DNA from 3 places in the Streptomyces sp. NPDC057249 genome. Region 3 is predicted to be linked to each of the others. Evidence: riboswitches for the same ligand, from Rfam matches in the RefSeq annotation. Region 3 holds a riboswitch; each other region holds the start of a gene.

Region 1 (4,201 bases), on a different contig from region 3:
TGCCCCCGGACAGCTGGAGGAAGGCCAGGTCGTGCGGCTCGGGCCCGTCCTCGGGCTCCCCGTCCGCGTCGCACGGCACGTCGGACAGGGCGGTGTGCTCGCCCGGGTCGCCGACGACGAACACGTGCTTCAGGGTGGGCGCCTGCTCCCGGACGGCGGTGGCCAGCGCGCGGTGGTCGAATCCGGCGTGCTGGTCCGGGACGACGTAGGCGACGGCCTCGGCGAAGGAGCAGAAGTAGCCGATCTCCGTCTCGCGGTGGGCGGGCAGCGCGTAGACGGGGAGTGCGCCGATGCGGAAGAGGGCGAAGACCACCTCGGCGAACTCGGCGATGTTGGGCAGCTGGACGACGACCCGGTCGCCCCTGGCTATCCCGCGCGCCCGGAAGCCGGCCGCCAGCCGGGCCGCGCGCTCGTCCAGCTCCCGGTACGTCCAGGCGCGGCGCGTGGGCGCGGGGTCGATCAGCGCGACGCGGTCGCCGTGGGCCTCGGCCCGTTCGCGCAGCATGCTCGTGAAGGTCTCGCCGCGCCAGTGCCCTGCCGCGCGGTAACGGGCGGCGAACTCGGCGGGCCAGGTCGGGGCGTCTTCGTACGGTGAGGCGGTCATCGATCCACGTCTCCAGGGGGAGGGCCGTTTGCGGGGTGCCGGGCGGACGGGTCAGGCGCGCAGCGTGGCGCCGCCGTCGACGTACAGGTCGTGCAGGGTGATGTGGCGGGCCCGGTCGGACACGAGGAAGGCGACCGCCTCGGCGATGTCCGCCGGTTCGGCGATCCGGCCGAGCGGGATGCCCGTGCGGTAGCTGGCCAGGTCGCCGGCTATGACGCGCTGCGCGGCGGGCCCGTCGTCGTGGGCTTCCCCGGCGGGCCACATCCCGCGCTGCATGTCGGTGAGCGTGGAGCCGGGCGACACGGTGTTGCAGCGGACGCCCCGGGGGGCCAGTTCCAGGCCGAGGCACTTGGTGAACATGACGGCCGCGGCCTTCGACGCGGCGTACGCCGCCATGGTCGTACGGGGGATGCCGGCCGCGTTGGACGCGACGGTGACGATGCTGCCCGCGCCCCGGTCCGCCATCCGGCGCGCGACGGACCGCGAGACGTGGAACACCCCGTCGGTGTTCACGGCGAAGGTGGCCCGCCAGTCCTCGTCGGTCAGCTCGGTGACGGGTGAACAGCGCAGTATCCCGGCGACGTTGACCGCGATGTCGAGGGCGCCGAGCGTGTCCTCGGCCTCGCCGACCAGGGCCTCGACGGCCGCCGCGTCCGTGACGTCCAGGGCCCGGGCGACGACGCTCCCGTCGTGCTCCCGAGAGAGGGCGCCGACACCCTCCCGGTCCGCGTCGGTCGCCAGGACCCGGCAGCCGCGCGCGACGAGGGCCCGCACGACCGCCTCGCCTATGCCGCGTCCGGCTCCCGTCACGAGGGCCAGCCGGCCGGTGAGTTCCTGTTCGGCGGGGGCGGAGGCGGTGGGGCGAAGAGAGGGAGAGGCGGAATGCGGCGCCATGGTCCTGGGATCTCCAAGCGACGGTGAACGGGGACGGGAACACTTAGGTAAGCCTAACCATAGAGTGATCACGGAGACGAGGGGGCGGGAACCGGCGATCCGGCCGCCCGGGCAGCATGGGATGTCCCTTTTATTCACATATAGGCAAAAGGTCAATTGAGGGCGATCGGGACCGTTTTGATGCTGTCAGATGTGCCCAAAACGGACGAATATGCACATTGCGCTTCCAGTGGGCAGCGTCACGTCGGCCGTTTCTGACGCACGATCCGATCTCCCGGTTCCCAGTCGTGCCAAGAAATTTGACTTCCCCCGGCGCGGGCGATCATGAGTATTTCCTTTGATTGATCTTGCAAAACAATTGTGATCAGCAATTCCGGGCTTGTTCCGGCCGTCGTTTCTCGCTTACGGTCCCGTCATCAATCCGGATGGAACGCCGAATCCTGCCGCCGTCCGGTAACCCGACCACTCACGTACGGCAGGAGCGGGGGACCCAGGTTTGCCGCCGGTCCGGAATCCGGAGCGGCTAGGGGTGAAGTCGCCATGCGCGACCGGACATCTCCAGTCCGAACCCGACAGCTCACCTCGCAGGCGACGGAGAGGAAATACGCCATGCCCCTCACGGGTAAGCACCGTCGTGCCAAGTCCGCGTCCCTGACCCGCGGTTTCATCGCCGTCAGCGCGGGCGGAGCCGTTCTCGCGCTCCCCCTGATCACGGCCGGATCGGCCTCCGCCGCCCCCGCCAAGACCGTCGTCGCCGAAAAGGCCGCGGCCCCGACTTCCGTCGCCGGCAAGGAAATTGCCGTGCGCAAGGCCGCGCCCACCACCTATTCCGTGGTGTCCGGCGATTCGCTTTACAAGATCGCCCAGGGGCATTCCCTCAGCGGCGGCTGGGAGCGGCTGTACAAGGACAACCGCGGTGCTGTCGGCAGCAACCCCGACCTCATTCACCCGGGCCTGAAGCTCACCATCGGCGCCAAGTCCGAGACCGCCGCCCCTAAGGCCGCGGAGAAGAGCGCGTTCAAGGCGGAGACCGCCGAGAAGAACGGCGACACGGCCCCCCGCGCCGAGAGCGCCGACCGTGCCGACCGCTCCGAGCGCTCCGTCGTTCCGGTCGCCGCCGAGAAGCCCGCCGAGACCCAGGCGGCCGTCACGTACACCGACGACCTCGACGGCTGGATCAAGGAATCCCTGGCCGTCATGGCCGAGCAGGGCATCCCGGGCAGCTACGACGGCATCTACCGCAACATCATGCGCGAGTCCTCGGGCAACCCGATGGCGATCAACAACTGGGACATCAACGCCGTCAACGGCACCCCCTCCAAGGGTCTGCTCCAGGTGATCCAGCCCACCTTCGACGCCTACCACGTGCCCGGTACGTCGATGGACATCTACGACCCGGTCGCCAACATCACGGCCGCGTGCAACTACGCCGCCGCCACGTACGGCTCGATGGACAACGTCTTCGGCGCGTACTGATCCACACCGGCCCCGCGCTCGGGGCAGGGCCGTGAGCAGGGGTGGAAAGAAGCGGAACGCTTCTTTCCACCCCTTTCGCATGCCGTACCGCTCCTCCGCGGCCGGACCGCCGCGACCGCCCGTCCCGGAATGCGAGGGCGCGGCAGGGCGTGGATGCTGGAACGGTCAGCGTCTCTAGGAGGTCAGTCATGAGCATGCTCGACAAGATCAAGGACATGATCAAGGGGCATCCGGACCAGGCCCGCCAGGGAGTCGAGAAGGGCGGCGACTACGTCGACAAGAAGACCGGCGGCAAGTACGGCGGCCAGGTCGACTCCGCCCAGCAGAAGCTCAACGACCAGTTCGGCGACCGGCCGCCGGACGAGGGCCGGTAAGCGCCCGCACGGACCGTACGGGAGCGGTGGACGCCACAGCCGTGGCGTCCACCGCTCGCGCGCGTCGTGCCCCCGCCGGCCGCGCGGGCCGGAGGTGCCTCCGACGTGCCGCACCGGCCGCCCGGGAGCATCCTGACTGTGTGACCTGGCACGGCGCGGCCGGGCGGCTTCCGTCCGGCCCGAGCGACGGCCCGCCCGGAGGACCGGAGGACGGCCGGGCGCCGGACGACCTGTCCCTGGTGCTCGCCCAGTCCGTCGTGAACGCCATCGAGGCGGTCGGCGGCCGGGCCGGCGGGGTCTACCTCCCCTCGCGCACCCCCGGCCTGCTCCGGCTGGCCGTCCTCGCCGGGCTGCCCGGCCCCCTGTTCCGCCCCTGGTGGCGGATGCACGTGAACCGGCCGTTCCCCGTCGCCGAGGCGTTCCGCACCGGCAGCCCGGTCTACCTCGCCGACGCGGAGGACGCCATGCGGCGCTTCCCGCAGCTCATGGCCGGACTGCCGTTCCCCTTCGGCTCCCTGTACGTGCCGGTGCCGCGCCGCCGCGCACCGGTCGGCGTCCTCGTCGTCCTGCGCGCCGCGACCGGCGACGAGCCGGTCCCCGCCGCCGACCGGGACCGGCTCCAGCACATCGCCCACGGCCTGGGCGCCGAACTGGCCACCCTCGCGGAGGCGGGCATCCGGCCGGAGTGGGAGGGCGAGCCGCTCCCCGTCCAGCTGCCCGCCAGGACCTCCCCGCCCGTGCGCATCGGCCGCTTCGACTGGAACCTCGCCACGGGTGCCGTCGAGGCGGACGACGACCTGGCCGCGATCCTTGGCACCGGAGCCGGGCGATTCCCCGGCACCATCGGGGCCCT
Region 2 (4,201 bases), on a different contig from region 3:
GTCCCCGCTACTGAAGGATCAGGCCCGGCACGCAAGCAGCGTGCCGGGCCTGATGCGTTGTCGGCGCCCCGTCCCTCGTCCCTTCGGCTGCCGAGGAGTCGCCCGTCGGGCGGGCAGCGGCGAGGCTGAGGGAGGTGCGCGGTACGGGCCGCGGCCGCACCGGGCAGGAGACCGCAGGTGGGGAAGTGGGTACGACGGTGGCGCGGGCCGGACGGCGCGGCGAGCCGCCGGTTCGTCCGGGTGCTGCCGGTGGCGATGATCGTCATCGGAGTGCTGTTCGACCTGTTCACGCCGCCCTCCTACACGGCCGTCCCGATGTTCGCGGCCGCCCCGCTGATCGCCGCGCCCTTCTTCGGTATGGGCACCACGATCCGGATCGGGATCGCCTCGGTGCTCGCCGTCGCCGGAATCCGGCTCTTCACCGGCGATCTGGTCGAGGTGGTCTCGTTCATCGAGATGCTCACCGTGCTCACCGTCGCCGTGCAGGCGTGCGTGATCAACCGGGTCGTGCGGCGCGGCAGCGACCGGCTGGCGTCCGCCCGGATCATCGCCGAGACGGCCATGCGGGCCGTACTGCCCGCACCGCCCGAGCGGATCGGCGGACTCCAGGTGGCCGCGCGGTACGAGGCGGCGCAGGCGGACGAGTTCGTCGGGGGCGACCTCTTCGCGGCCGCTGACACTCCGTACGGCGTACGGCTGGTGCTGGGGGACGTGCGTGGCAAGGGGCTGCAGGCGGTCGGCGCGGTGGCGGTGGTGATCGGCGCGTTCCGGGAGGCGGCGGAGCAGGAGAAATCGCTGGAGGGCGTGGCGCAGCGGCTGGAGCGCGCGCTGGCGCGTGAGTCGGTGCGGCGGAGCAATCTGGACGCGTTCGAGGGGTTCGTGACCGCGGTGCTCGCGGAGATCCCGCCGGGTGCGCAGGGCGTACGGATGGTGAACCGCGGCCACCCGGACCCGCTGCTGCTGCACGGGGACGGGGCGGTGGAGGCGCTGACGCCCTCGGAGCCCGCGCTTCCGCTGGGCATGGACCTGGGGGTGCGGCCGGACCGCTCGGACCACTGGGAGCTGCCGGCCGGCGGGACGCTGCTGTTCTACACGGACGGCCTGTCGGAGGCGCGGGACGCCGACGGTGTCTTCTACGACCCGGCGGAGCGGCTGCGCGGGCGCCTCTTCCCCGGCCCCGAGGAGCTGTTGTCCGCGCTGACCGACGACGTGCGGCTGCATACGGGAGGCGAGTCGACCGACGACATGGCGCTGCTCGCGGTGGCCCGGCCGGCGAAGGGGCAGCCGGACCGGCGCAGGACGGTCAAGATCGTCAAGAGGGATGCCACGCTGCGTGACTGAGAAGCGCCGCTCCGCATAACATTTGACACAACGTCAGAAAACGTGCGGTGGCCGAACGGTGATCAGCTCGCCCGATTCCACCCGGTTGTGTCCCGTAAAGTCTGGGCCGAGCACGTGAACGATCAGTGGGAACGGCTTGGAATCGGACCCGTCTGTCTATTAACGTTCGATAACGCAGCGCGGTTGTCCCAGCCGTCGTCAGGGACGGCGCCGCGCGCGTGCGCCGAATCCCGCAAGGGAACCGGGGAACCACCTACATGGGGTGAATCGGGCATCTTCGTCTTCACGAGAGGCGGAAAGGCCCGTAGGAGACCTTCCTGCTCCGAACCCGTCAGCTAACCCGGTAGGCGAGAAGGAAGGAAAGGAGTGCGCCCGCGTGGCGTCCAACAAGCCTGCCCCCGAATCACCTTCCCGGTTCGTGCCCGAGTACGGCCCCGACTTCGCGTCCGGCCCCGGCACCGCGTACATCCCGGAACAGGGAAGCGACCACATGACCGATCGGGGCAACGGCTTCGGCACCGGCGCCGGTTTCGGCAGCGGCTTCCGCGCCGACGACGCCGACTCCGAGCGGACCTGGGAGGAATGGAACCCCACCGAGGAGTCCGTCCGTCCCGTCCGCGGCAAGCACCGTGTCGCCAAGCAGCGCAATGGTCTGGCCCGTAGCTCCACCGTCCTCGGCGTCGGTGTCATCGCGGCCGTCGGCGCGGGCGGCATGGCCACCGCACAGAGCAAACCGCCGGTCTCCATCTCCCTTCCCGATTCCATCGCGGACAATCTTCCCGACGCCAAGTCCCTCCCCGGCGTCGGCGCGTTGTTCGCCGGCGAGAGCGAGGCCGAAGCCCCCGCCACGGCCACCGCCGCCGCCCCCCTGACCACCGCCGGCATCACCACCGCCGAGGCCGAGCAGGGCACCACGGACGCCGGCGAGGCGCTGCGCGCCCGCATCCTCCAGCAGGCCGAGCAGCAGCAGGGCGCCGCCGACGCCGAGGCGAAGGCGGCCGAGGAGAAGGCCGCCGCCGAGAAGGCCGCCGCCGAGGCGAAGAAGCAGCAGGACGAGGCCGAGGCCAAGGCCGCCGCCGAGAAGAAGAAGGCGGAGGAGGAGGCGAAGAAGAAGGCCGAGGCCCTGCGCCTGGCCAAGCTCGCCGCCAGCTACGCCATCCCCACCTCCTCGTACACGATCACCTCGACGTTCGGCGAGGCCGGTTCGATGTGGTCCTCCGGCTACCACACGGGCCTCGACTTCGCGGCCCCGACCGGTACGCCGATCAAGGCCGTCCACACCGGCACCATCAAGTCGGCCGGCTGGTCCGGCGCCTACGGCTACCGCACGGTGCTGGAGCTGGAGGACGGCACCGAGCTGTGGTTCTGCCACCAGTCCTCGATCGGCGTCACGGTCGGCCAGAAGGTCACCACCGGCGACACCATCGGCCGCGTCGGCGCGACCGGGAACGTGACCGGCCCGCACCTCCACCTGGAGGTCCACACCCCGGACGGCACCGGCATCGACCCGATGGCCTGGCTGCGCGCCCGCGGTCTGACCGTCTGAGGTCCGTCCTCCCCCAAGCCGTGGCCCTTCCCGGTACGCGGCCGTCCGAACCCCGGCAGCCCTGACGCACACCCCCCGACGTCAGGGCTGCCGGTCCGCGTGGCCGCGGCCTGCCGGATGTATGCGGCACGGAATAGCCGGGTGGCCGGAATCCGTTGTTCCCTCCATGACTTCACTGCGCGATCTCGGCCCGTCCGGCCTCCAGGTCTTCCCGCTCTGCCTCGGTGGAAACGTCTTCGGCTGGACCGCGGACGAGGAACGGTCCTTCGCCGTCCTCGACGCGTACGCGGCGGCCGGCGGCAACTTCGTGGACACCGCCGACGCCTACTCGCACTGGGTCCCCGGCAACGAGGGCGGCGAGTCGGAGACGGTCATCGGCCAGTGGCTCGCGTCGCGCGGCAACCGGTCCGACGTCGTGGTGGCCACCAAGGTCGGTGCCCTCCCCGGTTACCAGGGCCTCTCGGCGCCCACGATCAAGTCGGCCGCCGAGGAGTCGCTGCGCCGGCTCGGCACGGACCACATCGACCTGTACTACACGCACTTCGACGACGAGACCGTCCCCGTCGAGGAGATCATCACCGCCCTCGACGAGCTGGTGAAGGAGGGCAAGGTCCGTGAGATCGCCGCCTCCAACATCAGCCCCGCCCGGCTGCGCGCCTCGCTCGCCTTCTCCGAACGCGAGGGCCTGGCCCGCTATGTGGCGCTGCAGCCGCACTACAACCTCGTCTCGCGGGACACCTACGAGGGCGAACTCCAGGACACCGCCGCCGACGCCGGGCTCGCCGCCGTCCCGTACTTCGCGCTGGCCGCCGGCTTCCTCACCGGCAAGTACCGCCCGGGGACGACCGTGGACAGCGCCCGCGCCGGGAGCGCGGCCGGCCATCTGGAGTCGGAGCGCGGCCGGCGGGTGCTCGCCGCACTCGACACGGTGGCGCGGGACCGGGACGCCGAGATCGCGACGGTGGCCCTGGCCTGGCTCGCATCCCGCCCGACGGTCGCCGCGCCGATCGCCTCGGCCCGTACGGTCGACCAGCTGCCCGCCCTGCTGGCGGTCGCCGGTCTCCGGCTGACGGACGAGGAACTGTCGACGCTGACGGCGGCCTCGGCCTAGGGCGCGTCCCGCCCCACGGGAGACCGTCGGCCCGGCCTGCGTCCGGATCAGGTCGGCGGCTTCCCGGGGTAGGGCGGTGCGGTGTAGGGCTGCCGGCCATGGGGCTGCGCAGGGTACGGGGCCGGGCCGAGGTACGGGTTCGGGGAGCCGTGGTACGGGGAGGGGCTGCCGGTGTACGGGGGCGGGGCGCCGTACGCGTACGG
Region 3 (4,201 bases):
CGTCCGCCCCGCCCTGTCGGTGCGCACCGAGGAGGTGCGCGGCACCGCGTGGGTCTTCGCCGGCGACGCGGTGGACGGCGACGAGCTGCGGCTCTCCTTCGACGACCCGGTGCACCGCCTCGCGATCACGCTGCACTACCGGATGCGGGACGACTCCGACGTCGTCGAACGCTGGAGCACGCTCACTTGCACCGGGCCGGACGGCCCGCCCCTGGAACTGCTGCGCGCCGACGCGGCGGCCTGGGCGCTGCCCGCCCGCGACGGCTGGCGGCTCAGCCGGCTGCACGGCCGCTGGGCGGCGGAGACCCAGCTGGAGCGCACCGAGCTCGCGTACGGGGAACACCTGCTCTCCAGCCGGCGCGGTCACACCGGCCACCAGGGCCTGCCCTGGGTCGCCCTCGACGCGGACGGCGCCGCCACCGAGGAGACCGGGGAGGTCTACGGCTGCGCGCTCGGCTGGTCCGGCTCCTGGCGCATCGCCGTGCAGCGGCTGCCCGACGGGCTCGTCCAGATCACCGGCGGCGCCGGCCACGACGACTCCGGGCTGCTGCGGCTCGCGCCGGGGGAGTCGTACACCAGCCCGGTCTTCGCCGGGCTGTGGAGCCCCGGCGGCTTCGGCGGGGCGAGCCGCGCCTGGCACGCCTGGCAGCTCGCCCATGTCGTCCCGGACGCCTCCGAGCCGCGTCCGGTGCTCTACAACTCCTGGGAGGCCACCGGCTTCGACATCGCGGAGGACCAGCAGCGGGCGCTGGCCGAACGTGCCGCCGCGATGGGCGTCGAGCTGTTCGTCGTCGACGACGCCTGGTTCGGACAGCGGGTGAGCGACCGGGCCGGGCTCGGCGACTGGACGCCGAACCCGGAGCGCTTCCCCGACGGCCTCGGGCCGCTCGCCCGCCATGTGCACGGCCTCGGTATGAAGTTCGGGATCTGGGTCGAGCCGGAAATGGTCAACCCCGACAGCGATCTCTATCGCGCCCACCCCGACTGGGTCCAGCACTTCCCCGGCCGGGCACGCACCGAATTCCGCAATCAGCTGGTCCTCAACCTGGCCCGCCCCGATGTGCGGGCGTACCTGTGGGAGAGCCTGGACGCCCTGCTCTCCGGCACGCCCGTCGACTACGTGAAATGGGACTTCAACCGCTGCTTCTCGGACGCCGGCTGGCCGGGCGCCGACTACCCGCAGCGACTGTGGACCGAGCACGTGGACGGCCTCTACGAGCTGATCGACCGGCTGCGCGCCGCCCACCCCGGCGTCGCCTTCGAGTCCTGCTCGGGCGGCGGTGGCCGGATCGACCTCGGCATCCTCTCCCGTACGGACCAGGTCTGGACGTCCGACAACACAGACCCGCTGGACCGCCTCGCCATCCAGGACGGCTTCGGACAGATCCACCCGGCGCGCGTGATGGCGGCCTGGGTCACCGACAGCCCGAACGTGCAGCTGAACGGCCGCCGCTCCTCGCTGCGCTTCCGGTTCGTCAGCGCCATGGCCGGGGTGCTGGGGATCGGCGGGGACCTCACCGAGTGGGGCCCGGCCGAGCTGGACGAGGCGCGCGGGTGGGTGGAGCTGTACAAGGAGATCCGCCCGGTCGTGCAGCTGGGCGACCTGTACCGGCTGCGCGCGCCGGGCCCCGGGCTCAGCGCCGTGCAGTACGTACGGGGCGCGGACACCGTCGTGCTGGCGTGGCTCCACGCGCAGCGGTACGGGGAAGAACCGCCGGCGCTGCGACTGCGCGGGCTCGACCCGGAGGCGACGTACACCTGCCTGGACACGGGGGCGGTGCACCACGGGTCGGTGCTGACGCATCACGGGCTGCGGACGGGGCTGCGCGGCGACCTGGACGCGCAGGTGGTGCGGCTGCGCCGCGGATGACGGCCATGCCATGTCCGTATTGATGCGTTATGGCCAAACTGCCCCGGTTGTGCGGGGGATGATCACCCGCTCGTGAGCGGGATCATATCCGTGACGGTGTGTGGTGACGCCCCGGCCGGGTAGTCCCCGCGCCGCGCGGAAAGTCAAGATCCGTAATCCACGGAGTGTGACCGGAATTCCGGGCCGCAATTCCGATGCGGAATCCGGTGCCGCACCTGTGGCTTGTTTCCGTCGTCCCGGCTCGCTTACGTTCCATGTCCATCCGGATGGAACGCCCAATCCTGCCGCCGTCCGGAATTCGCACCCACTTCACCGTGTGGCAGGAGCGGGGGAACCAGGTAAGCCGCCGACCGGGACGACCGGACGGCTAGGGGTGAAGCCGTGCCAGGCGCGGCCGGGCATCTCCAGCCCGAACCCGACAGCTCACCTCGCAGGCGCCGGAGAGGAAATTCTTCATGCCCAACTCGGGTAAGCACCGCCGTCCCAAGTCCAGCGCCATAGCCCGCGGCGTCGTCGCCGCGAGCGCCGGCGGCGCCGTCATCGCGCTTCCGCTGCTCGGCGCCACCGGCGCCCACGCCGCGGAGCAGTCCGCCCCGGCCACGTCGAAGTCGGCCGCCACGCACACCGCCCCGGCCAAGCCCGCGAAGAGCACCGGCACCACCACCTACTCCGTGGTCTCCGGCGACTACCTGTCGAAGATCGCGGCCCAGCACCACCTCAAGGGCGGCTGGCAGAAGCTGTACCAGGACAACCGTGAGGTCGTCGGCGAGAACCCGAGCCTGATCTTCCCGGGCATGAAGCTGACCCTCGGCGCCAAGTCGGCCCCCGCCGCCACCCCGTCCGAGGCCCCCGCCAAGCCGGCGAAGAAGGCCGAGACGAAGGCCGCGCCCAAGGCCGAGACCAAGGTCGAGACGAAGACCGAGGCCACGACCGAGGCCCCGGCCGCCCAGGACAACGCCTCCGGCTACGTCCACCCGGTTCCGGGCAACCACACCACCGCCTACCGCGCCTCCGGCGCCAACTGGTCCAGCGGCAGCCACACCGGCATCGACTTCCCCGTCGCCACCGGCACCAGCGTGAAGGCGATCACCTCCGGCACCGTCGTCACCGCCGGCTGGGGCGGCGCCTACGGCAACCAGGTCGTCATCAAGCACGCCGACGGCCACTACTCCCAGTACGGCCACATGTCCTCGCTCTCCGTCTCGGCGGGCCAGACCGTGACCGCGGGCCAGCAGGTCGGCCTCTCCGGCTCCACCGGCAACGCCACCGGCCCGCACCTCCACTTCGAGGTCCGCACCGGCCCGGAGTACGGCTCGGACGTCGACCCGATCGCCTACCTGGCGTCGCACGGGATCTACGTCTGATCCAGGCGGTACCGGCCCGGTGATCCGGGTCACTGAACGGCGCAGAGGGACGGAGTGCAACGGCACTCCGTCCCTCTGCTTATTCCCTCTTTACCGAAAACTGGCCGGGTGGTTTATCTCACCCCCCGTCAACCCCTTATTACGGTCGCGTAGGTCACATTCCGGGGTGCAGGATATGCGTTTGTGGCAGACGATTCGAACAACATCCAACAGGGCGTCATCGGCCGACCGGGCGCCATCGGGTCGTACGCGGCGATTGGCGACAGCTTCACCGAGGGAGTCGGCGACCCCGGCCCGGACGGAACATTCGTCGGCTGGGCCGACCGGCTCGCGGTACTCCTCGCGGACCGGCTTCCCGAGCCCGGCACACCGGCGGGCCCCATGGGCTCACCCGCGTCCGCGCACGGGAACTTCCGGTACGCCAATCTCGCCGTACGAGGACGCCTCCTCGACCAGATAGTCGAGGAGCAGGTGCCCCGCGCCAAGGAACTCGCCCCCGATCTGGTGAGCTTCTGCGCCGGCGGCAACGACATCATCCGGCCGGGCACCGACCCGGACGACGTGGCCGAACGCTTCGAGCGGGCGGTCGCCGACCTCACGCGGTCGGTCGGCACCGTCATGGTCACCACCGGCTTCGACACCCGTGGCGTCCCCGTGCTGCGCCATCTGCGCGGCAAGATCGCCACCTACACCGCCCACGTCCGGGCCATCGCCGACCGCTACGACTGCCCGGTCCTCGACCTGTGGTCGCTGCGCTCGGTGCAGGACCGGCGCGCCTGGGACGGCGACCGGCTCCACCTGTCGCCCGAGGGCCACACCCGGGTCGCGCTCCGCGCCGCCCAGGTCCTCGGCCTCGACGTGCCGGCCGACCCGGACCAGCCGTGGCCGCCGCAGCCCCCGCGCGGCACGCTGGAGATCCGCCGCGACGACATCCACTGGGCGCGCGAATACCTGGTCCCGTGGATCG

The links. A riboswitch is a leader RNA that binds a small molecule or an ion and turns the genes downstream of it on or off. The one in region 3 is predicted to bind cyclic di-AMP.
Region 1: it holds a riboswitch for cyclic di-AMP, as region 3 does, so the genes downstream of both, ACFUJY_RS31330 (transglycosylase SLT domain-containing protein) here and ACFUJY_RS27345 (peptidoglycan DD-metalloendopeptidase family protein) in region 3, are expected to answer to the same signal.
Region 2: it holds a riboswitch for cyclic di-AMP, as region 3 does, so the genes downstream of both, ACFUJY_RS03605 (M23 family metallopeptidase) here and ACFUJY_RS27345 (peptidoglycan DD-metalloendopeptidase family protein) in region 3, are expected to answer to the same signal.

Annotation. Positions count from the first base shown of each region.
Region 1 is NZ_JBHUXS010000023.1:80,905-85,105, forward strand. Features, by position in the region: gene ACFUJY_RS31320 ((2,3-dihydroxybenzoyl)adenylate synthase) at 1-604, opposite strand, end outside; gene ACFUJY_RS31325 (2,3-dihydro-2,3-dihydroxybenzoate dehydrogenase) at 656-1,498, opposite strand; cyclic di-AMP (ydaO/yuaA leader) riboswitch at 1,920-2,104, shown strand; gene ACFUJY_RS31330 (transglycosylase SLT domain-containing protein) at 2,108-2,974, shown strand; gene ACFUJY_RS31335 (antitoxin) at 3,163-3,348, shown strand; gene ACFUJY_RS31340 (SpoIIE family protein phosphatase) at 3,489-4,201, shown strand, end outside.
Region 2 is NZ_JBHUXS010000001.1:752,159-756,359, forward strand. Features, by position in the region: tRNA gene ACFUJY_RS03595 (tRNA-Met) at 1-10, shown strand, start outside; gene ACFUJY_RS03600 (PP2C family protein-serine/threonine phosphatase) at 178-1,341, shown strand; cyclic di-AMP (ydaO/yuaA leader) riboswitch at 1,553-1,706, shown strand; gene ACFUJY_RS03605 (M23 family metallopeptidase) at 1,718-2,887, shown strand; gene ACFUJY_RS03610 (aldo/keto reductase) at 3,054-3,998, shown strand; gene ACFUJY_RS03615 (PrsW family glutamic-type intramembrane protease) at 4,046-4,201, opposite strand, start outside.
Region 3 is NZ_JBHUXS010000017.1:51,859-56,059, reverse strand. Features, by position in the region: gene ACFUJY_RS27350 (alpha-galactosidase) at 1-1,870, shown strand, start outside; cyclic di-AMP (ydaO/yuaA leader) riboswitch at 2,162-2,322, shown strand; gene ACFUJY_RS27345 (peptidoglycan DD-metalloendopeptidase family protein) at 2,326-3,234, shown strand; gene ACFUJY_RS27340 (SGNH/GDSL hydrolase family protein) at 3,418-4,201, shown strand, end outside.